3 regions of the Curtobacterium sp. NPDC098951 genome follow, and region 1 is predicted to be linked to each of the others. Evidence: predicted binding sites of a transcription regulator. Region 1 holds the regulator's gene; each other region holds the start of a gene.

Region 1 (7,656 bases):
GGTAGGTCTTGCCGGTACCGGCGGGGCCGATGCCGAAGGTGATCGTGTTCTCGTCGATCGCGTCGACGTAGGCCCGCTGCCCGTCGGTCTTCGGCCGGACGGACTTGCCGCGGCTCGACACGATCGGCGTGCCGAAGGTGTCGGAGGGCTTGCGGTCCTCGTCGAGGAGCTTCGCCGACACCGGGATGTCGGCCGGGCCGATGTCCTGGCCGCGCCGGACCATGCCGACGAGTTCGTCGACGAGGGCGTGTGCGCGCGTGACGTCGCGCTCGGGACCGGTCAGCGAGACCTCGTTGCCGCGCACGAGGACGCGGACACCGGGGTACTGGCGTTCGACGGTCTTGAGCAGTCGGTCCTGGGGGCCGAGCAGCTGCACCATGGCGATGCCGTCGACCTGGATCGAGGCCGACACGTCCGTCGGGTCGGCCGGGGTGGGTGCTGGTTCGTTAGCCGGCAAGGGTGCCTTCCTGCAGTTCACCTGCGAGTACGTGCGCGTGCACGTGGAACACGGTCTGACCGGCGGCTTCGCCGGTGTTGAAGACGAGTCGGAACTGGCCGCCGGCACGCTCGTCGGCGATGCGCTGCGCGGTGGCGACCAGGTGGGCGAGGAGGTCCGGGTCGCCGGCGGCGAGCTCGGTGACGTTCCGGTACTGCTCGGTCTTGGGGATGACGAGCACGTGGACGGGTGCCTTCGGCGCGATGTCCTCGATGGCGATCACGCGGTCGTCCTCGGCGACGACCGTCGCCGGGATCTCGCGCGCGATGATCCGGGAGAAGATGCTGGGCGTGCTGGTGCTCATGGCTCCATCGTAGAACGCGGCGCCGACGCCACGCCTTCCCGATCCGCGCGCTACCAGCGCCCGAGCCGCGTCTGCAGGACCGCCAGCGCGGCCGGACCGGCCGTGGACGTCCGGAGCACGGTGTCGCCGAGCCGGACCCGGACGGCGCCCGCGGCGACGAGCCGGTCGAACTCGGAGCCGTCGATGCCGCCCTCCGGCCCCACCACCAGGGCGATCTCGTCGAGGTCGGCCGGCGGCTCCCACTCGGAGAGCCGGACGTCGCCGACGGGGTCCAGCACGAGGACGACCCGTCCAGCGCCCGGGAACCCGGCGAGCTGCGCCGTGGTGACCGGGGCGTCGACGTCCGGGATCCGCGACCGCACGGCCTGCTTCGACGCCTCGTGCGCGATCGAAGCCCACCGCGCGCGGCCCTTGTCGACCTTCGGGCCGTCCCACCGGGACACGCTGCGCGCGGCCGACCACGGGACGATCCGGTCGACGCCGATCTCGGTCGCGGCCTGCACCGCCATCTCGTCGCGGCCGCCCTTCGCCAGCGCCTGCACGAGGGTCAGCGAGGGGCTCGGCGCCGGCTCGACCGCGACGGTCCCGACCGTGAGCGTCAGGGTGTCCCGACCGACGGTCTCCACCGCACCGGTCACGACCGCACCGTGCCCGTCGCCGATCCGCAGGGTCTCGCCCACGCGGACGCGGGCCACGGACACCGCGTGGCGCCCCTCGACCCCGTCGAGCACGACGGGGTCGCCGACCGAGACGCCGTCGAGCGAACCGACGAAGTAGAGCGACGCCATCAGTGGTTGAAGAAGCGGTCGCGGAGCTTGCCGAACATGCCCTGCTGGAAGCGTGCGAGCTGCGGCTTCCCGGGCTTGATCGACTTCGCGAGCTGCTCGACGAGCTGGCGTTCCTTGTGCGAGAGCTTCGTCGGCGTCACGACCTGGACCCCCACGCGGAGGTCGCCCCGGCCGTTGCCGCGCAGCTTCGTGACGCCGCGGTCCTTCAGCACGAGGACGTCGGCGCTCTGCACGCCCGGACGGACCTCGAGCTCGACCGGTCCGTCGAGCCCGTCGATCGTCGTGGTCGTCCCGAGCACGGCGTCGGTCATCGCGACCTCGAGCGTGGCGAGCAGGTCGTCCCCGTCGCGGCTGAACACGTCGTGGTGGCGGACCCGGATCTCGAGGTACAGGTCACCGGAGGGACCGCCGGCCGGGCCGACCTCGCCCTGACCGGGCATCTGCAGGCGGAGACCGGAGTCGACGCCCGCGGGGACGTCCACCGGCACCGTGCGGCGGGCACGGATGCGGCCCTGGCCCTGGCACGTCGGGCACGGGTTCGGGATGACGGTGCCGTACCCGCGGCAGGTCCCGCACGGCGCGCTCGTCACGACGTTGCCGAGGAGCGAGCGGACCTGGCGCTGGATGTGACCGGTCCCGCCGCAGATGTCGCACGTGCGGGGGGTCGTGCCGGGCGCGCAGCAGGACCCGCCGCAGGTCTCGCAGAGCACGGCCGTGTCGACCTCGACGTCCTTGTGGGTGCCGAAGACGACCTCGTCGAGGTCGACGTCGATGCGCAGCAGGGCGTCCTGCCCGCGCTCGGCGCGACTGCGCGGACCGTTGCCGCGTCCGCCGCCGGCACCCCCGCCGAAGAAGGCGTCAAAGATGTCGCTGAAGCCGCCGGCGGCGCCGCCACCGAACGGGCTGTCGGCCTGCGGGCCGGCGTCGTACCGGCGGCGCTGCTCCGGGTCGCTCAGCACGTCGTAGGCGTGCGTGACGTCCTTGAACCGTTCGGCCGCGTCCGGGCTCGGGTTCACGTCCGGGTGCAGTTCGCGCGCCAGACGGCGGTACGCCTTCTTGATGTCGGCATCGGAGGCGTCCGGCTGGACGCCGAGGACGTCGTAGTGGTCTGCCACGTATCCCTCAGTCGGTTGGGTTCGGATCGGTCAATGTTCGCCCAGGAGTTTGGACAGGTACCGTGCGACGGCGCGCACGGCGGCCATGTTCGTGCCGTAGTCCATGCGGGTCGGCCCGAGCACGCCGAGACGGGCGAGCTCACCGCCGGCGAGGTACCCGCCGGCGACGATGCTCGTCGCGTCGAGCCCGTACTCGGCGTTCTCCACGCCGATCCGGGCCGCGACACCGTCGTCGATCTGCATCTCGCCGAACAACCGGAGCAGGGTCACCTGTTCCTCGATCGCCTCGAGCACGGGGAAGAGGCCGCCGGAGAAGTCCTGCTCGCTCTTGGCGAGGTTCGCCGCGCCGGCCATCACCAGGCGGTCCTGCCGGTTGGCGGCGACCTGCTCGATGAGCGTCGCGACGACGACCCCGGCCAGGGGCTGGACGTCCGGACGGATCTGCTGCGGCACTGCGCGGAGCGCCGCCGCGACGTCTTGCAGGAGCAGGCCGACGCTCGCGCCGTTCACCACGGCACGGAGTTCGGTGAGCGCGGTCTCGTCGAGCGCGACGTCGGTCTCGACGACGCGCTGCTCGACCCGGGCGGTGTCGGTGATGAGCACGACCATCAGGCGGTTGTCGCCGAGACGGACGAGCTCGACGTGCTGCACCCGTGCACGGACCATCGAGGGGTACTGCACGAGGGCGACCTGGTTCGTGAGCTGGCTGAGCAGCCGGACGGTCCGGCCGAGGACCTCGTCGAGGTCGTTCGGCGCACCGAGGAACGTCTCGATCGCGTGCCGCTGGGCGCTCGACAGCGGCCGGGCACCCGCGAGGTGGTCGACGAAGACCCGGTACCCCTTGTCGGTGGGGACCCGACCGGACGAGGTGTGGGGGGCCGCGATGAGCTGCTCGTCCTCGAGCTGGGCCATGTCGTTGCGGATGGTGGCGGCGCTGACCCCGAACGCGTGCCGCTCGACGATCGTCTTCGAACCGACCGGCTCGCGCGAGGCGACGTAGTCCCGCACGATGGCCTTGAGGACCTCGAGGCTGCGTTCGCTGACCACCCGGACCCCTTCCACTCGTACTGGCACTCGGACGTGTCGACTGCTGATCCTACGCCCGACCGCCGACCGACCGGGACTTCTCCCCAGCCGACGGATACGCTTCGGGCATGACCTACGGACAGCAGCCCCAGCAGCCCGGCGGCCCGCAGTACCCCGGTGGGTACACCCCGCCGCAGCCGATGTCGCCCGAGGACCAGCGCCTCTGGGCCACGCTCACGCACATCGGCGGCATCTTCTTCAACTTCATCGCGCCGCTGGTGGCCTACCTGGTCCTGCGCGACCGCGGCGGGTTCGTCCGCGAGCACACGCGCGTGGCGCTGAACTTCCACATCACGATGGCGATCGCGTACGCGGTCGGGTCGATCACGTCGTTCCTCGGCATCGGCGTCCTGATCATCCTCGCGGCCTGGGTGCTCTCGATCGTGTTCGGGATCCAGGCGGCGATCGCGGCGAACCGCGGGCAGTTCTACCGCTACCCGCTCTCGATCGAGTTCATCAAGCAGTAGCTCAGTCGAGCATCTCGCGGACCACCGCGTCCGCGAGCAGCCGTCCCTGCAGGGTCAACTCGATCCGTCCCCGCACCGCGGCCGACCCGTCCACGAGTCCACGTGCGATGAGGCCGGCCACCCGGCCCCGCGCCTCCTGGCCCAGCTCGCCGGTCGCGAGCTCACCGCGCACCCGCGCGGCGAGCAGCACGCGCTCGACGTACCGGGTCTCGGCGTCGAGGGTCTCGCGTCCGGCCGCGGGCGACTCTCCCGCCAGCACCCGGTTCGCGTACGCGGCCGGGTGCTTCACGTTCCACCAGCGGGTGCCGGCCACCGCGGAGTGCGCGCCGGGGCCGACGCCCCACCAGTCGTGGCCCGTCCAGTAGGACAGATTGTGCCGACTCCGGTGCTGGTCGCCGCGGGCCCAGTTCGAGACCTCGTACCAGGCGTAGCCGGCGTCACCGAGGACCCGGTCCGCCAGCTCGTACATGTCCGCCGCGAGGTCGTCGTCCGGCGCCGGCAGCTCGCCGCGCGCGACCATCCGGCCCATCGCGGTGCCCTCCTCGACGATGAGCGAGTAGGCCGACACGTGGTCCGGCTCGCACGCCAGGGCCGCGTCGAGCGAGGTGCGCCAGTCGTCGAGCGACTCGCCGGGCGTCGAGTAGATGAGGTCGAGCGAGACGTCGAGGCCCTGCTGCTTCGCGAGGTCCACCACGAGGGGCACGCGCTCGGGGTCGTGCGTCCGGTCGAGCGTCGCGAGCACGTGCGGCACCGCGGACTGCATGCCGTAGCTCACCCGGGTGAAGCCGCCGTCGGCGAGGGTCCGCAACGCGTCCTCGTCCACGGAGTCGGGGTTCGCCTCGGTCGTGACCTCGGCACCGGGCACGATCCCCCAGGTGTCGTCGATCGCGCGGAGGATCATCACCAGGTCGGAGGCGGGCAGCATCGTCGGGGTGCCGCCGCCGAAGAACACCGTCGACACCGGTCGACGGGCGACGCCCGAGCGGTCGAGGACGCTCGCGGCCCACTCGATCTCGCGCACCGCGTGTCCGGCGTAGTCGTCCCGACGGACCCCGCGGAGCTCCGACGCCGTGTAGGTGTTGAAGTCGCAGTAGCCGCAGCGGACCCGACAGAACGGCACGTGCACGTACACGCCGAAGGGGACGTCGCCGGCACCGGACGCCGGGGTGATCAGGCCGTCCGCGGGTGCGGGGTCGGCGATCGGGAGAGCACTCGGCATGGACTCCATTGTCCGTCATGATGGAGGCATGGAGCACCACACCGTCCCCACCACGGTGCTGTGGGACATCGACGGCACCCTCGTGTTGAACGCCTCGTCGCCGGGCAACCTGTACCACCTCGCGCTCGAGCGGGCGATCGGCCGCGACCTCGTCCTGCGCGTCGGTCACCAGCACGGCCGCACCGACGCCGGGCTCATCGCCGAGCACGTCCGGGCGCACGACCTGGACGACACGCTCATCCCCACCGTGAGCCGGCACCTGCGCGACCTGACCGAGGAGCGGCACGTGTCCGGGGACCGCCGCAGTCCGGCGCCGGGCGCGATCGGTCTCGTCCGGCGGTTCGCCGAGCTCGGCTGGCGCAACGGTCTGCTCACCGGCAACTCCCCCTACCGGGCCCGCGTCAAGCTGCAGGGTGCCGGCTTCGACGTGGACGCGTTCGACTGGGACCACTCGTTCTTCGGCGACACCGAGGTCGAGCGCACCGGGGTGACCGCGCGCGCGGCCGAGGCACTCGCCGGCACCCGGGCCGTGATCGTCGGGGACACCCCGCGGGACGGCGAGGCGGCGGACGCGGTCGGCATCCCGTTCCTCGCGGTGGCGACCGGCGTGTACGACGTCGAGGCGCTCCGGGCGACCAGCGCCGTGACCATCGCCCGCGACTGCGTCGAGGACGCCCGGCTCATCGAGGACGCGATCGCCGCGCTGCCGCCGCTCCGCCCGGTCGGCTGACCGGCCGCGGCCGCGGCCCGGCCTGGGCCCCGGCCAGGCCGCGGCGGCGGTCCCGCCGCCCCGCCGGCCCCGCCGCCCCGCCGGCCCCGCCGCCCCGCCGGCCCCGCCGCCCCGCCGGCCCGCTGGCCCCGCGGTCAGACGGAGACCCGCTCCGGCTCGCGCTCCCGCTCGGCCTCGGCGGCGGATGCGTCCTCGCCCCCGTCGTGGCCGTCGTGCCCCTGCACCGCCGACTCGTCGAACGGCAGCGCCCCGGCGAGCACCCGGCGCGCACGCTCGGCATCGAACTGCCGCGTCCACCGGCCCACCAGGATCGTCGCCACGGCGTTGCCGGTGAAGTTCGTCAGCGCACGTCCCTCGGACATGAAGCGATCGACGCCGACGATCACGCCGACACCGTTCACGAGGTCCGGACGGTAGGCCTGCAGTCCCCCGGCCAGGGTGGCGAGCCCGGCCCCGCTCACCCCGGCGGCGCCCTTCGACGCGATCACCATGAACACGAGCAGCCCGATCTGCTCCCCGACGCTCATCGGCTCGCCCATGCCGTTCGCGATGAACAGCGACGCCATCGTGAGGTAGATCGCGGTGCCGTCGAGGTTGAACGAGTACCCGGTCGGGACCGTGATGCCGACGACCGGCTTCGCGACGCCGAGGTGCTCCATCTTGGCGATGAGTCGGGGCAGGGCGGACTCCGACGACGACGTCCCGACGATGAGCAGGTACTCCTTGCCGAGGTACTGCACGAGCCGCAGCACGTTGATGCGCGCGACCACCCAGAGCAGTGAGCCGAGCACGACGACGATGAACAGCACGCAGGTGACGTAGAACGCGACCATCAGGAGCCCGAGGCTCGCGATCGCGCCGGCACCGGTCGCACCGACCACCGCCGCCATCGCACCGAAGGCGCCGACCGGGGCCACCCACAGCACCATCCCGAGGATCCGGAAGACGACCTCCTGCAGCTTCCGCACGACGCGCATCACGGGCTCGCCGCGGACGCCCATCCGCTGCACGGCGAACCCGACGAGCAGGGCGACGAACAGCACCTGGAGCACGCTGCCGTCGGTGAATGCGGAGAACAGGCTCGTCGGGATGATCCCGAGCACGAACTCGTGGGTGGACGACGCCTCGCCGGTCGCCTGGTAGGTCGAGCCCCGCATGTCGAGGTGGTCACCGGGGTGCACGAGGTTGCCGACGACCAGGCCGATCGCCAGCGCGACGGTCGACATCACGAGGAAGTACCCGAGCGCGAGGCCACCGATCTTCCCGACCGTCGCCGCCTTGGCGATGGACCCGACCCCGACGACGATCGTGCAGAAGATGATGGGCGCGATCATCATGTGGATGAGCGCGACGAAGCCGTCCCCGAGGGGCTTGAGCGTCTGCGCGAACGCGGGGAACACGAGCCCGACGAGTGCGCCGAGCACCACGGCGGCGATCACGGACAGGTAGAG
Region 2 (7,656 bases), on a different contig from region 1:
CTCACCCGCGGCCGGGGTCGGATCGGCGGACTGTTCCTCGGCCGGTTCGCGCACGACCCCGCCGCGATCGCCTCGATCCTCGACGAGGTGGCGGCACTCGAGGAGAGGTGAGCCGCTCAGGCGTCGCGCGCGCCCGCGAGTCCGTGGTCGTGTGCGTAGACCACGAGCTGCACCCGGTCCCGGAGCGCGAGCTTGCCGAGGATGCTCGAGATCTGCGTCTTGACCGTGGACTCCGTGACGAACTCCTTCGCCGCGATCTCGGCGTTCGACAACCCCCGTGATGCCCACCCGAACACGATCCGCTCGCGGTCCGTCAGCGACTGGAACGCCTCGGGCTGGGGTGTCGGGGCACGCTCGACGTCGGCGCCGAAGAGCTGCGAGAGGTCGTTCGGCGCGATCACCGAGTTCCCCTCGTGCACGGCGCGGACAGCGGCGAACAGGAACGGTGGCGTGGTGTCCTTCAGCAGGAACCCGCTCGCGCCGAGCCGGATCGCCGTGGCGGCAGCGGGGTCGAGGCCGAACGTCGTCAGCACGACCACGCGGGGGAGCGGCCCATCGACCGCGCCGGAGAACAGCTGCCGGACGGTCTCGACCCCGTCCGTCCCCGACATCCGCATGTCGAGGAGCATCACGTCCGGTCGGAGCTCGGGGATCCGCGCCAGCGCCTCGGCTCCGTCGGAGGCCTCGCCGACGACGACCATGTCGTCCTGGGCGTCGAGCACGACGCGCAGGCCGGCGCGGAACAGCGCCTGGTCGTCGGTGAGCAGGATGCGGATCGGATCGGTCATCGGTTGGTCCCCCCATGGACGTCGAACGGGATGCGGGCGCGTGCGGCGAACACGTCGTCCAGGACGGCGGCGTCGAACGAGCCGCCGAGTGCGGTGAGCCGGGTGTGCATCCCGGCGAGTCCACGACCCGAGCCGCGGGTGCTCGCGGCCGGGACGACGACCGGGCCGGTGCCGACCGGGACGACGACCGGGCCGGTGCCGACCGGGCCGGTGCCAGCGGTCACGGTGCCTGCGGTCGGGCCGGTGGCCGGGCCGGTGCTCGCGGTCGGGACCAGGTTCTCGACCTCGAGCACGAGGTCGGCGGACCGCCAGGTCTCCCGCACGGTGACCGGCATGCCCGGGGCACCGTGCCGCAGGGCGTTCGTGAGCATCTCCTGCAGCACCCGGCGCGCGGCCGTCCCGCTCGTCGGACCGAGCACCACCGGCTGCCCGCGGACCGCCTGGTCGACGTCGACCCCGGCCTCGCGGATCCCCTGCACGATCTCCTCGAGCGAACCGGGGTCGGTCGCGGCGCCGGAGCCGTCGATGTGGCCGAGCACCTGTCGGACCTCGACGAGGGAGCTCCTGGCGGTGCTCGCGATCGTGGCGCTGACCTCGCGGATCCGGGCCTCGTCGTCGAGGAACGGCACCGAGTCCGCCTGCGCGATGATCACCGCGAGGGAGTGTCCGACGACGTCGTGCACGTCACGGGCGATGTCCGCACGGATCCGCTCGGACTCGGCGACGTCGATGGCGCGGGTCGCGGTGGCCTCGGCCTCGGTCGCGACGGCCTCGGCCCGGGACGCCGCCGCCTCGGCGTCCGCCCGGCGTTCGGACTCGCGGTCGCGCGACCGGAAGGCCCGCACGGCGACGCCGCCGGCCCACACGCCGAGGAGCGCCGTCACCGGAGCTGCCATCGCGAGGAACGCCTGGTCGCGCGGCCCGTTGATGAGCACGAGGAACCGGAAGCCGGTCAGGGCGAGGTAGAGCGTGGCCCCGATGCCGGCCACGAACGCGAGCACGCCGGACACGATGACCTCGGTGCGGGTGCCGACCACGGCCGCGGTGCCGATCACCACGAAGATGGCGAGGTCCACGAGCGACGGCCGTTCACCGCCCCCGACCTGCACGATGCCGAGCACGACGACCATGAGCATCGCCGCCGTCGGCGAGAGACGGCGGAGGGCGATGGCCGCGGCGGCTGCCAGGACCGCGGCGAGGCTCGCGTGCTCGAGCTCGAGGTCGATGGGGAGCAGGAAGACGAACGCCGCGAAGGCCGCCCAGGCCACGTCGACGATGATCGAACGGGTGGCGAGCGGCCGGATGAACGTGCCCCGTTCCGTCACGGCACGATCATCGCACGGGGCGGTCCGCCGCCGTTCACGGGGTCGGCGACATCGCGAGGAGCGCGACGGCGGTCACGACGACGATCGCCGCGCAGAGCATCAGGGTGGCGATCGTGTGCTTGGTCGAGGTGTCCATGCTCCGAGCCTCGCCGACCGCCCGGCGTCCGGCATCGGGCGCGAGGGTGAACGCCTTCATCCCCACGGATGAAGGCGTCTGGTCCGTGCGGACGCGGTCGGTCAGACGGTGATCTGGCCCAGCACGCGGTGGGCGATCGCGATCGACTCACCGGACACCACCGACAGCGGCGACGCGAGGAACGCGACGAGGTCCGCGATCTGCTGCGGGCTCGACTCTCCCGGGGCGCCAGGTCGCACCTCGGCGCTCGGGGCGTCCGTCACCGTCCCCGGGTTGACGACGTTGACCGTGACCCCGGTGCCGGCGGCCTCGTCGGCGAGGTTCTTCGCGATGACGCTCACCGCGGTGTTCCGCAGCGACGCCGTGATGTTGCCCGACAGGTAGGCGTTCTGCCCGCTGATGACCACGACACGACCGAACCCTGCTCCGCGCTGGGCGGGGAGCACGGCGTTGGCGACGCGGAGGAACCCGAGCGCCTTGCCGTCGATCGCGGTGAGGACCTGCTCCGGGTCGGACTTCCTCGCCGGGTCGAGCGTGCCGGCGCTCGGGGCCGCGGTGACGACGAGCGCGTCGATGCGGCCGTGCTGTTCGAGCACGCGGGCCACGCCGGCGTCCACGGAGGCCTGGTCGGCGGTGTCGATCGCGACGCTGTCGGGGGAGTCACCGGCGCTCCGTGAGGCGACGACGACGGTCGCCCCCTCGGCCCGGAGACGATCGGCGACGGCGGCGCCGATGTACCCCTTCCCTCCGACGACGAGCGCGACACGGTTCTTGAGTTCGAGGTCCACGCCGTCACGCTACGCCCGCACGATCCGCTCGGGACGGACGGACGGACGGACGGGAGGCGCGGTGCCGGCTGGCACCGCGCCTCCCGTCGGGTGGGCGGTCACCGACCGATCGTCGTGACCGCGCCCGTGTCGTCCGGCTGTTCCACGCGTGGCGGCGCGAAGACGCCGTCGTACAGGCGGACGGCACTCCACCCGGCGACGAGTCCGGCTGCCCCCAGCACCGCGGCGATCCACGGCACCACCGGGGTACCGGTCCAGGCCCCCGGGGCGGCGACCCACGCGAGGAACACACCGATCGTGCTGCCCGCGGCCCCGATCACGGCGGCCGTCCGCCGGTCGAGGCTCGTGTACGTCAGCGCGATCGTCACGGCGGCGATCGCGGCGAGGGCGTCGACGAGGTCGAACACTGCCGCCGCTCCTACTCTCCGCTGCCGACGGCGAGCTGCTCGCGTCCGCCACCCGTGGTGACGGTGATCTTGCGGGGCTTCGCCGACTCCTTGACGGGGATCGTGACGCTCAGGACACCGTTGTCGTAGCCGGCCGTGATGCGCTCGGCGTCGAGGCCGTCCCCGAGCGTCAGCTGCCGGACGTACGTGCCGGGCTGGCGCTCGCGCGTGAGCCACTGCGAGCCCTCGGGAGCGCCGAGGGTGCGCTCGGCACGGATGGTCAGGACGGACCCGTCCACGTCGATGTCGACGGAGCCCGGGTCGATGCCCGGCAGGTCGACGTCGAGGACGTAGTGGTCACCCGTGCGGTAGAGGTCCATCGGCATCGAGCGGGGCCCCGCGGTGCCGAGGAGGGAGCCGGCGAGACGGTCCAGCTCGCGGAACGGATCGAAGTTCATCGTCATCGGAATCAACTCCTTCGTGTCTGCTGTTGAGTCCCCTCGACTCAACTGCGACATGTTCTAGCACTCGAGCCTGGTGAGTGCCAAAAGAACGCTCGGAGTCCGCTCGGAGCAGCGGATCTGCGGCGGTCAGCCGAGCAGCGGTTCGAGCCGCGAGACCGCGCTCCGCAGCAGCCCGAGCGTCGCGCCGGGCGCCTCGATCCGGGCCGCGGGAGCCGACAGGGTCAGCGCCGCGACGAGCTGCCCGTCCTCCCCGAGCACCGGCAGCGCCAGACACCCGAACCCCGCCGCGAACGCGCCGGTCTGGTGGACGGGTCCGCGACCGCCCGTCGCGTGCAGCCGCCCCATCGCGCTGGCGTCGGGCGTCGCCCGCAGTGCCCGCTCGTCGAGGAGCGGGAAGTCCGGGTCGACGTCGAGGTCGCGGATCCCGGACGCGTCGTAGCGGGCGAGGTGGACGCCGGCCCGCACGGCCGACCGCACGTCGGCGAGCACCGCACGCACGGCGCGGGGGAGCGGCGGGGGCACGGCCGGTGCCGTCACCCCCGCGAGTTCGGCGACCTTGTGCCCGAGGGCGAAGCCGCGCAGGTCTGGCAGCCGCACGAGGTACTCGTCCTCGACGAGCAGGGTGATGAGCCGGTAGGTGGTCGCCCGCGGCATCCCGAGTACGTCGGAGAGCTGCTGCGCGGTGATGCCCGGCCCGGCGCGCGCGACGGCCTCGAGCACCGCGAGGGCGTTCTGGACCGCCTTCGGCTGTCGTGCGCGCAGACCGGGTTCGCTCATCGCACCCCCGTCCCGTGGCCGGGTCCGTCGGTGGGCCGGGAGGCGCGGAGCAGGTCCGCCACGACCGGCACGTCGTACACGGCGCGGCTCCGACCCCGCCGCCACGGCCGCCGACGGGTCACCACGAGGAACACCGCGACGACGGCGGCGACCGACCCGACGGCGAGGACGACCGCGGGCCAGTGCGGCGACGCGGCCTCGACCCCGAGGTAGGTGAGGAGGACGGCGGCGAGCAGCACCCCGGTGGCCGTCGCCACGATCGCGACGCCGGTGGTCAGCTCACCGATCCGCCGCAGGAACGCCGGCGCGGCGAAGCAGGTCAGGGCGTAGGCGGCGAGGTAGCCGAGCGCGGCCACCACGAGCTCGGCCTCCATCAGCGTCCAGGTCGGGATGCCGCTCGCCAGTCCGGCCACCGGCAGCGCCGTGAGGAGGCTGCACGCGAGGACGCCGGCCACGAACGGGGTGCGGAAGCGTGGGGACGCCCGGCCGAGCACGCGCGGCAGCACCCCCTCGCGGGCCATCGCGAACAGGACGCGCACGAGGGCGGTGGTGGACGCGATCGCGCAGGCGGCGAACGACGCGGCGATCCCGAGGTCGAGGGCCCAGCCGATCCACTGCAGTCCGGACGCGTTCGCGAGTTCGTTCACGGGCGAGGCGCTGTCGGCGAGGTCCGCGCCCATCGCCGCGAAGCCGAGCTGCTGCGCCGCCGCACTGGCGAGGTAGAGCACCCCGGCGACGAGGACCGTCCACGAGATCGCGCGCGGGATCGTGGCGAAGGGGCGCCGCGCCTCCACGCCGAGGACCGAGGCGCTCTCGAACCCGACGAACGCCGTGACCGCGAGGGCGGTGCCGACCGCGAACGGCGCGGGTGCCGTCGGGCCGAGCGCCATCGCCGAGGCGTCCACGGGGTGCAGTCGGGCGACCAGCGCCACGATGAGCACCACGATGACGGCGACGGACAGGGTCTCGACGAGCAGGGTCAGGCGGGTCGACACCCGGACGCCGAGCGCGATGACCGCGAACACGGCCGCGCCCATCGCCACGACCACGACGACGGTGACGCGGGCGCTGCCGCCGGCTGCCGGGACGAACCGGGACAGCAGGTAGTCGAGGTAGTAGCCGCTGCCGGTCAGCGAGAACATCGCGATGAAGCCGTACCCGAGGAGCAGCGCCGCCCCCGCGACGACCCCGGCGACCGGTCCGAGGCCGAGCGACACGTAGGTGTACAGCGAGCCCGTGCCGGCGACGCGTCGGACGAACTGGTTCACGGTGCGGCCGACGAGGAACGACAGGGCCATCGCGGCGAGCAGTGACCACGTGGCACCCTGCCCGGCGACGGTCGCGACGAGCACCGGGATCGTGGTGGCTGCGGCCGACGGCGCGACCGCGGACACCGACTGTGCGAGGACGTCGACCGGGCCGACGCTGCGCCGGGAGAGTCCGTCGACGGGGGACCGTGTGCCCACACCCGGCACCCGTGGCGGGTCGGCGATGGCACGGTCGAGCGCGGTCATGCGGCAACGGTACGACCGCGGCGTTGCCCCGGTGTGCCGACGGTGTTTCGCCCGCGTCTCACGCAAACGAGACACCGGCCGCGGGCGCGTCCCATTCGGGCGCGACCGGGTTTCACGCGGGCGGAACGAGGCCGCAACCGCGGCGCGGGACCGTGGTCCCACGCCACCCCGGCACACCCTCCCCACCCGAACCGGAAGGTCACGATGTCCAGCATCACGAAGGACCCCGCCTCACTCGGAGCCGTCCCCGCGCCGCAGCGGACGATGCGCGGCTCGCTCGGCGTCACCGCGATCGTGTTCATGGTCGTCGCGGCGGCCGCACCGCTCACCGTCGTCGGCGGAGCGGCGCCGCTCGGCATGCTCCTCGGCAACGGCGTGGGGTTCCCGTCGCTCTACGCCGTCTCCGCCGTGGTCCTGCTGCTGTTCTCGGTGGGCCTCGCCGCCATGACCCGGCACGTGCCGCGGCCCGGGGCGTTCTTCACCTTCGTCGGACACGGGCTCGGCCGGCCGGCGGGCGCGGGTGCCGCCACCCTGGCGCTCCTGACGTACACGACCATCCAGGTCAGCGTGCACGGCTACATCGGGTACCTGCTCGGCGTGACGGTGTCCGGTCTCGGCGGACCGGACATCCCGTGGTACGTCTGGTCGCTCGTCGTCGTGGCGCTCGTCGGGGTCCTCGGCTACCGGCACATCGACCTGTCGAGCAAGGTCCTCGGCGTGCTGCTCGTCGGCGAGGTCGGGATCGTGCTCGTCCTCGTCGCGGCGATCGTGTTCCGCGGCGGGGCCGACGGCCTGTCCCTCGCACCGTTCGAGCCGACGCAGATCGCGTCCGGGTCGCCCGGCGTCGGCCTGATGTTCGCGATCGCCGCGTTCATCGGGTTCGAGGCGACCGCGATCTTCCGCGACGAGGCGAAGGACCCGGAGCGGACCATCCCCCGTGCGACCTACACGGCCGTCATCGGCATCGGGGTGTTCTACACGCTCGCCTCCTGGGGGCTCGTGATGGCCTGGGGTCCGGACGGCGTCCTCGCCGAGGCCGCGAAGGACCCGGGCTCGCTCATCCTCACCACCGCGGCGCAGTACATCGGGACGGCGGGCGAGGCCGTGCTCAACGTGCTGCTGCTGACGAGCATGTTCGCCTGCGTCCTGTCGTTCCACAACGTCATCACCCGGTACCAGCACTCGATGGCGAACGCCTCGCTGCTCCCCGCGCGCCTCGGCGACGTGCACCACAAGCACGCCTCGCCGCACACCTCGAGCGTCGTGCAGACCGTGACCGCCGCCGTGCTCGTGGTCCTGTTCGCGGTGCTCGGGCTCGACCCGGTGCTGCAGGTGTTCAGCTGGTTCGCCGGCGTCGCCACCCTCGGGGTCGCGATCCTGATGGCCGCGACGAGCCTCGCCGTGATCGTCTACTTCCGCCGCACGCGGACCGACCGCCGTGTCTGGAACACGGTCGTCGCCCCGAGCCTCGGGTTCGT
Region 3 (7,656 bases), on a different contig from region 1:
ACCCGACTCGAGCTCGCGGACCTTGGCGGCGACGACACCAGGCTCGAGACCGGCGTTCAGCGCGATCTGCTTGAGCGGCGCGTCGATCGCGACGCGGACGATGTTCGCACCGGTCGCCTCGTCACCCTCGAGCTCGAGGGTGTCGAGCACGACGGACGCCTGGATGAGCGCGACGCCACCACCGGCGACGATGCCCTCCTCGACGGCGGCCTTCGCGTTGCGGACGGCGTCCTCGATGCGGTGCTTGCGCTCCTTGAGCTCGACCTCGGTCGCGGCACCGGCCTTGATGACGGCCACGCCACCGGCGAGCTTCGCGAGGCGCTCCTGGAGCTTCTCGCGGTCGTAGTCGGAGTCGGTCGCCTCGATCTCGGAGCGGATCTGACGGACGCGGCCCGCGATCTGCTCCTCGTCGCCGGCACCCTCGACGATGGTCGTCTCGTCCTTGGTGATGATGACCTTGCGGGCCTTGCCGAGCAGGTCGAGCGTCGCGTTCTCGAGCTTGAGGCCGACCTCTTCCGAGATGACCTGGCCGCCGGTGAGGATCGCGATGTCCTGCAGCATGGCCTTGCGGCGGTCGCCGAAGCCCGGAGCCTTGACGGCGACGGACTTGAAGATGCCGCGGATCTTGTTCACGACGAGCGTGGCCAGGGCCTCACCGTCGACGTCCTCGGCGATGATCAGGAGCTGCTTGCCCGCCTGGATCACCTTGTCGACGACCGGCAGGAGGTCCTTGATGTTCGAGATCTTCGAGTTGACGATCAGGATGTAGGCGTCCTCGAAGACGGCTTCCTGACGCTCGGGGTCGGTGACGAAGTACTGCGACAGGTAGCCCTTGTCGAAGCGCATGCCCTCGGTGAGCTCGAGCTCGGTGCCGAAGGTGTTCGACTCCTCGACGGTGACGACGCCTTCCTTGCCCACCTTGTCGATGGCCTCGGCGATGAGCGCGCCGATGGTCGGGTCGGCGGCCGAGATCGACGCGGTGGCGGCGATCTGGTCCTTGGTCTCGATGTCCTTCGCGTTGGCGAGGAGCTGGTCGGAGACGGCGGCGACGGCCTTCTCGATGCCGCGCTTGAGCGACACGGGGTCGGCACCGGCGGCGACGTTGCGGAGGCCTTCGCGGACGAGGGCCTGGGCGAGGACGGTCGCGGTGGTCGTGCCGTCACCGGCGACGTCGTCGGTCTTCTTGGCGACCTCCTTGACGAGCTCCGCACCGATCTTCTCGTACGGGTCGTCGAGCTCGATCTCCTTGGCGATGGAGACACCGTCGTTCGTGATCGTGGGGGCGCCCCACTTCTTCTCGAGGACGACGTTGCGGCCGCGCGGGCCGAGCGTCACCTTCACGGCGTCAGCCAGGATGTTCAGGCCGCGCTCGAGGCCACGGCGGGCCTCCTCGTCGAAAGCAATGATCTTAGCCATGTGAGTTTCTCGTCCCTCCCGGACGTCGTCATGGGGGTCGTGCTGGCACTCAGCGTGAGCGAGTGCCAACGCCGATTCTGGCACTCGCAGGGGTCGAGTGCAACACCGCCGGGAGGCGCGGGTCGAGTTCCCAGGACACGCACCGGCCCGTCACACGCCGGCCCCGGCGCGAGCGGCGCGTCACGCACCGGTCCCGACACGACGAACGCGCCGCCCCGGTGGGGACGACGCGTTCGCGGTGGTTCGGACTCAGGCGGGACGGACGGACTCGGCCTGCGGCCCCTTCGCCCCGGTGCCGACGTCGAACGTCACTGCCTGGCCCTCCTCGAGGACCTTGTAACCCGACATGTCGATTGCCGAGTAGTGCACGAACACGTCCTGGCCCCCTCCATCGACGGTGATGAAGCCGAAGCCCTTCTCGGCGTTGAACCACTTCACGGTTCCGTTGGCCATGATCTCTTGCTCCCTGCGGTGGTGCTGATGCGGACGGCGCTGTCGCCGTCCCGGCACGACTCTTGCCGAACAATGCCGACAGGGCAAGAGGTGTGACGTTGTTCAACGTCGATTCCGACAAGAATCAACGTGCCGGAAACACACTCGTCACAAATGCACGATCAATCGTCCGGAGAACGCACCCAGGAATGCGTCGGGACCGACGGAATGCGTCCGGACCGATCAGCCGGCGTAGTCCGCGCCGAGCACCACGCTGATGTCCGCGTTCGGGAACGCCGCCGACTGCTGCACGGCCGTCACCCCGAGCGACTTCGCGATCCCCTGGGCCAGGGTGGCCTGCGCCGCCTGCTGGTAGTAGACGATCGTCGCGGTGGTCCCGGTCGTGCCGGCGTCACCGGTCGAGGTCACCTTCCACCCGGCAGCGGTCAGCGCCGCACTGCCCTTCGCCGCGAGGCCGGTCGTCGACGTGCCGTTCAGCACGACGAGCGTCGTCGCGCCCTGGTCGGCCGGGGTCGCCGCCGCCGGGGCCTGGGACGCCGGGGAGGACGCGGATGCCGACGGCTTCGCCGAGGCGGACGCCGACGCCGAGGCCGACGCGGACGGCGATCCGGCGCTGTCGAACGAGTAGGTGCCGTTCAGCAGCGCGAGCGCCCCGACGCCGATCGCGACGATGACACCGGTGGCGAGGGCCGCCCACGCGAACGCGATCCAGCCGCGTCCCCGCCGCTGCGCCCCACGGTGCGCCCCGACCCGCGGGCCGTCGGCGACGTCGTCGAACCGGTCTCGGGGGTATCTCGTCGTCATCGTTCCTCTTCACGTCCTTCGGGTGCTGGGCCGGGCGCGACGAAGGTGCGCGCTGCCCGGGCACTGGTGCGCGCGTACCGGAGCCGCTGCAGCCGGGAGACCAGCTGCGGGTCGTACGCGAGCGCCGCCGGCGAGTCGATCACGCGGTTCAGCACCTGGTAGTACCGAGCCGGCGACATGTCGAACTCGACCCGGATCTCCGCTTCCTTCGTGCGGTCGTGCCGCGCCCGCTCCTGCTCGAACGCGAGCACGTGCCTCGCGAGCTCGCTGAGCGGGTCGGCGCTGAGCTGGTCAGCGCTGCGCTCGTGGGCGGGTGTGGCGGTCACTGCGGTTCCGATCGCGGTCAGGGCGGGTCTCGCACATCGTAGGGGTGGAGGGCATCCGGACCCTGGCACGCCGCTGGACTGTCGCGAAGACCGGTCACAGGTTCGGGTCGGCGAGCCACCGGACGCGGACCCCGAAGGGATCGGAGACGGCCGCGGCCACACCGTCGAGCGACGCGGTCGCGAACGCGCCCGGATCGGCGGGGTCGACGTCGTCCGGCAGGGTCCGGGCGACCCCGGCGAGGATCCCCGTGCGTTCCAGCGCGATCCAGTGCACGCCGCGTTCACGCATGCGGTCGACGACGCGCTGGCGGTCCGCCCCGGGGACGTACACGAGCGTCCCGGTGGTCAGGACGACCGGGGTGACGTCGTCCGGCAGGGCGTCGAGTGCACGGTCAAGGTCGCCCGGCAGGGAGCCCCGGATGCGGACGGGAGGCACGGCGAGCGTCGCGCGCCGCGCCTCGCGCATCAGGGCGGTGCGGTCCGTCGCCTCGGGCGGGACGGCCTCGACGAGCCGGTCGAACGCCCTGGGTCGAGCCAGGTCGATCGGGTTCGGGTCGAGGGCGACACGCGCCCGGACGTCGATCGGACCCGCTGCCGGAGCCGGCACGGCCCCGCGGGCCTCGGCGACGAGGTGCAGGGCGGGTTCCCCGGGCGCGGTGTGCATCCGGACGACCGCGGTCCGCGCCCCCGGCCGGACACCGCGCCCCGTCGTTCCGGGGTGCACGGTTCGCCGCGGGGCGCGATCGGCGTCGGTGCGGACGACGTAGTCGAGCGTCACCCGGTCCGGGATCGAGCAGAGCCCCGCCGCCGCACCGGCGTCGACGAGGCCGAGCGGACCGCCGACCCGCGCGGCGAGCGCCGCGAAGAGGGGAACCACCGGGGCGAGGCGTCGCGGGTCGTTCGCCTGCACCGTTGCGGAGGCGAGGGCCGAGACCAGGGCGGGTCGCGCCTCCCGGACCAGCGTGCGGAGCGCACCGGCGTCGGCCGGGTCCGCACCCAGGCGGCGGGCGACCGCGAAGAGGAGCTCCGGCTGCCGCTTCGACTCCGGGACCTCGGCGAGCGCGGCGACCACCCCGTCGTCGAGCGAACGCGCCCACGCGGCGTACGTCGGCGACGTCGGAGCGATGCGGTCCGCGTAGGCGGCGTACCGGGCGCGGGTGTCCATCAGCGCCCGGTCGGGGTGACACCGGGGCGGTGCATGCCGACGTGCCGGATGCCGGCCTCGTCGTACGGCTCCCCGAAGCGGCTGAAGCCGTGGCGTTCGTAGAGCCCGGCGACGTACTCCTGGGCGTGCAGCACGAACGGCTCGTGTCCGTGGGCGTCGAGCACCGCGGCGACGAGTCGACCGGCGATCCCGCTCCCGCGGTGCGCGGGGTCGGTGGCGACCCGACCGATCACCCAGGCGGGCGCCGCGGCACCGTCGGGGTGCACCTCGTCGGCAGCCGGACGGATGAGCCGCAGGTACCCAACCGCATCGTCGTCGGTGCCGAACCACCAGTGCTCGGTGTCCGGTTCGCGGTCACGGCCGTCGAAGTCCTCGGCCGTCACGCGTTGTTCGAGTGCGAACACGCGGTTCCGGAGCACCACGATGCCGTACAGTTCGTCCGTCGTGAGACGGTCCCAACGGGCGTGGTGCACGGAATGTTCGGACATCGTCTGGAGTTTACCGAAGTGGTCGTCCGACAACGGCCCGAAGTGGTCGTCCGGCAACGGCGACGAGAGCAGGAGGAAGCAATGGCATACAACGTCGACAAGTCCGACGCCCAGTGGCGCGAGGAGCTCTCCCCGGACCAGTACGCCGTCCTCCGGCAGGCCGGGACGGAGCGCCCGTGGACGGGTGAGCTCCTCGACGAGGAGCGCGCCGGCGTCTACACCTGTGCGGCGTGCGGCGCGGAGCTGTTCAAGAGCGGCACGAAGTTCGACTCCGGCTGCGGCTGGCCGTCGTTCTACGAGTCGGTCGACCCGGACGCGGTGCAGCTCCTCGAGGACAACTCGCTCGGCATGGCCCGCACCGAGGTCCGCTGCGCCAACTGCGGCTCGCACCTCGGCCACGTGTTCCCCGACGGGTTCGGCACGCCGACGGGTGACCGCTACTGCATGAACTCGATCTCGCTGAACTTCTCCGAGAAGAGCGAGTGAGGCACGCGCCGCTCCGCGGGTGAGGCACGCGCCGCTCCGCGGGTGAGGCCCGACGCGTCCGCCGCTAGGATGGGCGCGTCAGCCGGCATGGCGCAATTGGTAGCGCACCGTACTTGTAATACGGGGGTTGCGGGTTCGAGTCCCGCTGCCGGCCCCGACGACGAAGGCCCCGGGTGGATGCACCCGGGGCCTTCGGCGCGTCGGGACGCGGATCAGGGGCGTTCCGAGCGCTCGACACGGTAACCAGCCGGTCGTTCCAGCGATCGTGGCACCGGTGACGACGCAGTGTCCACACCCGTCGTCAAGCTCGCGGGAAGCCGCACGCGTTCCTCGGAGGACGCTCAGCGCCCGCCGGTGATTTTCCGCTCCCGCTGGGCGACGCCGGCGGTGCCGTACGGGTAGTCGTCGATGCGCGGGGCGCTGACCTCGGTGAGCCGGGCGAGCTCGGCGTCGTCGAGCACGAGGTCGGCGGCGCCGAGGTTGTCCTCGAGCTGCGAGACGGTGCGGGCGCCGAGGATGACGCTCGTCACCGCCGGTCGGGCGAGCAGCCAGGCCAGGGACACCTGCGACCGCGAGGCACCGTGCGCGTCGGCGATGTCGGACACCGCGTCGAGGACGGCCCAGGTGCGCTCGTCGCCGTTCCGGGCCTCCCACGCCTCCATGCCGCGCGACGGGTTCTCGCCGAGGCGCGTCGCGCCGGTGGGGGCCTCGTCGCGCTGGTACTTGCCGGAGAGCCAGCCGCCGGCGAGGGGCGACCACGGGAGCAGACCGATGCCGGCGTCGAGGCACGCCGGGACGATCTCGTGCTCGATGTCGCGCACGAGCAGGTTGTACTGCGGCTGCAGGGTCACGGGCGGAGCCCACCCGTGCGCCTTCGCCTCGTACACGGCCTTCGTGATCTGGTACCCGAGGTAGTTCGAGAACCCGTAGGTGCCGATCTTGCCGGCCGCCACGGCGTCGTCGAGGAAGCGCAGGGTCTCCTCGATCGGGGTGAGGGCGTCCCAGGCGTGCATCTGGTACAGGTCGATGTGGTCGACGCCGAGCCGCTCGAGCGACGCGTCGAGCGCCACCCGCAGGTGCCGGCGGGACAGTCCGAGGTCGTTCGGCCCGTCGCCCTGCGGGAAGCGCCCCTTGGTCGCGAGGACGACCTGCTGCGCCTCGGTGGGGTGCGCGGCGAGCCACCGCCCGATGATGCGCTCCGACTCGTTGCCGGAGTACACGTCCGCCGTGTCGACGAGCGTGCCGCCCGCGGCGACAAACGTGTCGATGATGGTGTGCGAGGTGGGTTCGTCGGCTTCGCTGCCGAACGTCATGGTGCCGAGGGTCAGCGTCGACACCGATGTCCCGCTGTTGCCGAGGAGTCTGTAGTCCATGGCCGGGACGGTACGCGCGGCCGAACGTGCCCGCGAGGACCTGCGAGTACCCCTCAGCGCGCGGCGGACACGTCCGGGTCCGTCAGGAACGCGATCGCGGCGTCCCGGAAGGCCCGGGAGGTCGGCGCGTTGAAGTGGTTCCGCCCCGGGATCTCGAAGAAGGACGCGTCGGGCGCGGCCGCCGCGAGCCGGACGGCGCTGTCCTTGATGCCGTCCTCGCTGCCCGCGGCCATGAGCACCGGCTGCGCGGGGGCGTTCCCGGGCGTCGGTTCGATGCTGTCGCGCATCCCCTCGACCATCGCCACGAGCGCGCCGAGGTCGTTCCCGTCGACGTTCCCGGCCATCGTGAGGTAGCCGTTCGTCACGCGGTCCTCGATCGGCGTGCCGTCGGCGAGGTACGCCTTGGCCTGGTCGACGCGCACGCGGCGCATCGGGTCGGCGTCCGGGATGCCGCCGAACACCGCGCGGGTGATGCGGTCCGGCAGTCGTTCGGCCGTGTGCCAGCCGACGCGGGCGCCGAGCGAGTACCCGAGGAACGCGACGTCGTCGAGCAGGTAGGTGTCGATCACGGCGGTGACGTCGGCCACGAGCAGGTCCATCGAGTACGCGGACGGGTCGCGCGGCTTCGACGAGGCGCCGTGCCCGCGCTGGTCGAGGGCGACGACGCGGTGGCCGGACCGGACGAGGTCGCGCGTCCAGCCGGAGGCGTGCCAGTTCAGCAGCGCCCCGGAGGCGAACCCGTGCACGGCGACGACCGCCGGTGCCTCGGGGTCGCCGAAGTCGTAGGTCGCGATCTTCAGCCCGTCGGGTGACATCACGACGCGGGGACGGGGCGCTTCGGGGACGAGTGACATGTCCCCTCCAGGCTACCGGCGCAGGGTGGTCGGCATGGACGGCTACGGCGGCGATCAGATCCGGGCGGCGGAGCGGCCGCACCTCGACGCGGGTGAGCCCCTCATGCAGCGTGCGGCGGACGGGCTGGCCCGGATCGTCGGGGACCTGCTCGACGACCCGGCCGTGCGTCCGGGAGACGGCCCGGGGTCGGTCCTGCTGCTGGTGGGCAGCGGCGACAACGGCGGTGACGCCCTGTTCGCGGGTGCACGCCTGGCGGCGGACGGGAGGCGCGTCACCGTCCTGCGCGTCGG

Evidence for each region. Region 1 encodes HrcA, which represses chaperone genes, less so after heat shock. Its sites were predicted from a motif close to TTNGCACTCGNNNNNNNCGAGTGCNAA; they were not measured.
Region 2: a site for HrcA is predicted at 3,945-3,971, ahead of ACIQUC_RS09245 (Hsp20/alpha crystallin family protein). Genes of this name have one in related genera too.
Region 3: a site for HrcA is predicted at 1,459-1,485, ahead of groL (chaperonin GroEL). Genes of this name have one in related genera too.

The regions. Positions count from the first base shown of each region.
Region 1 covers NZ_JBIWAG010000001.1:212,115-219,770, reverse strand. Annotated here, with positions in the region: gene ACIQUC_RS01015 (PhoH family protein) at 1-379, opposite strand, end outside; gene ACIQUC_RS01010 (histidine triad nucleotide-binding protein) at 447-800, opposite strand; gene ACIQUC_RS01005 (16S rRNA (uracil(1498)-N(3))-methyltransferase) at 851-1,588, opposite strand; gene dnaJ (molecular chaperone DnaJ) at 1,588-2,703, opposite strand; gene hrcA (heat-inducible transcriptional repressor HrcA) at 2,734-3,750, opposite strand; gene ACIQUC_RS00990 (DUF4870 domain-containing protein) at 3,858-4,256, shown strand; gene hemW (radical SAM family heme chaperone HemW) at 4,258-5,475, opposite strand; gene ACIQUC_RS00980 (HAD family hydrolase) at 5,504-6,205, shown strand; gene ACIQUC_RS00975 (cation:dicarboxylate symporter family transporter) at 6,340-7,656, opposite strand, start outside.
Region 2 covers NZ_JBIWAG010000003.1:68,391-76,046, reverse strand. Annotated here, with positions in the region: gene ACIQUC_RS09270 (triose-phosphate isomerase family protein) at 1-111, shown strand, start outside; gene ACIQUC_RS09265 (response regulator transcription factor) at 117-788, opposite strand; gene ACIQUC_RS09260 (sensor histidine kinase) at 785-2,113, opposite strand; gene ACIQUC_RS09255 (SDR family NAD(P)-dependent oxidoreductase) at 2,351-3,037, opposite strand; gene ACIQUC_RS09250 (hypothetical protein) at 3,136-3,444, opposite strand; gene ACIQUC_RS09245 (Hsp20/alpha crystallin family protein) at 3,456-3,887, opposite strand; gene ACIQUC_RS09240 (helix-turn-helix domain-containing protein) at 4,014-4,664, opposite strand; gene ACIQUC_RS09235 (APC family permease) at 4,661-6,178, opposite strand; gene ACIQUC_RS09230 (APC family permease) at 6,383-7,656, shown strand, end outside.
Region 3 covers NZ_JBIWAG010000003.1:606,957-614,612, reverse strand. Annotated here, with positions in the region: gene groL (chaperonin GroEL) at 1-1,416, opposite strand, end outside; gene ACIQUC_RS11980 (cold-shock protein) at 1,666-1,869, opposite strand; gene ACIQUC_RS11975 (LytR C-terminal domain-containing protein) at 2,092-2,673, opposite strand; gene ACIQUC_RS11970 (DUF3263 domain-containing protein) at 2,670-2,999, opposite strand; gene ACIQUC_RS11965 (DUF2332 family protein) at 3,094-4,164, opposite strand; gene ACIQUC_RS11960 (GNAT family N-acetyltransferase) at 4,164-4,652, opposite strand; gene msrB (peptide-methionine (R)-S-oxide reductase MsrB) at 4,734-5,138, shown strand; tRNA gene ACIQUC_RS11950 (tRNA-Thr) at 5,220-5,292, shown strand; gene ACIQUC_RS11945 (aldo/keto reductase) at 5,480-6,511, opposite strand; gene ACIQUC_RS11940 (alpha/beta fold hydrolase) at 6,565-7,365, opposite strand; gene ACIQUC_RS11935 (NAD(P)H-hydrate epimerase) at 7,400-7,656, shown strand, end outside.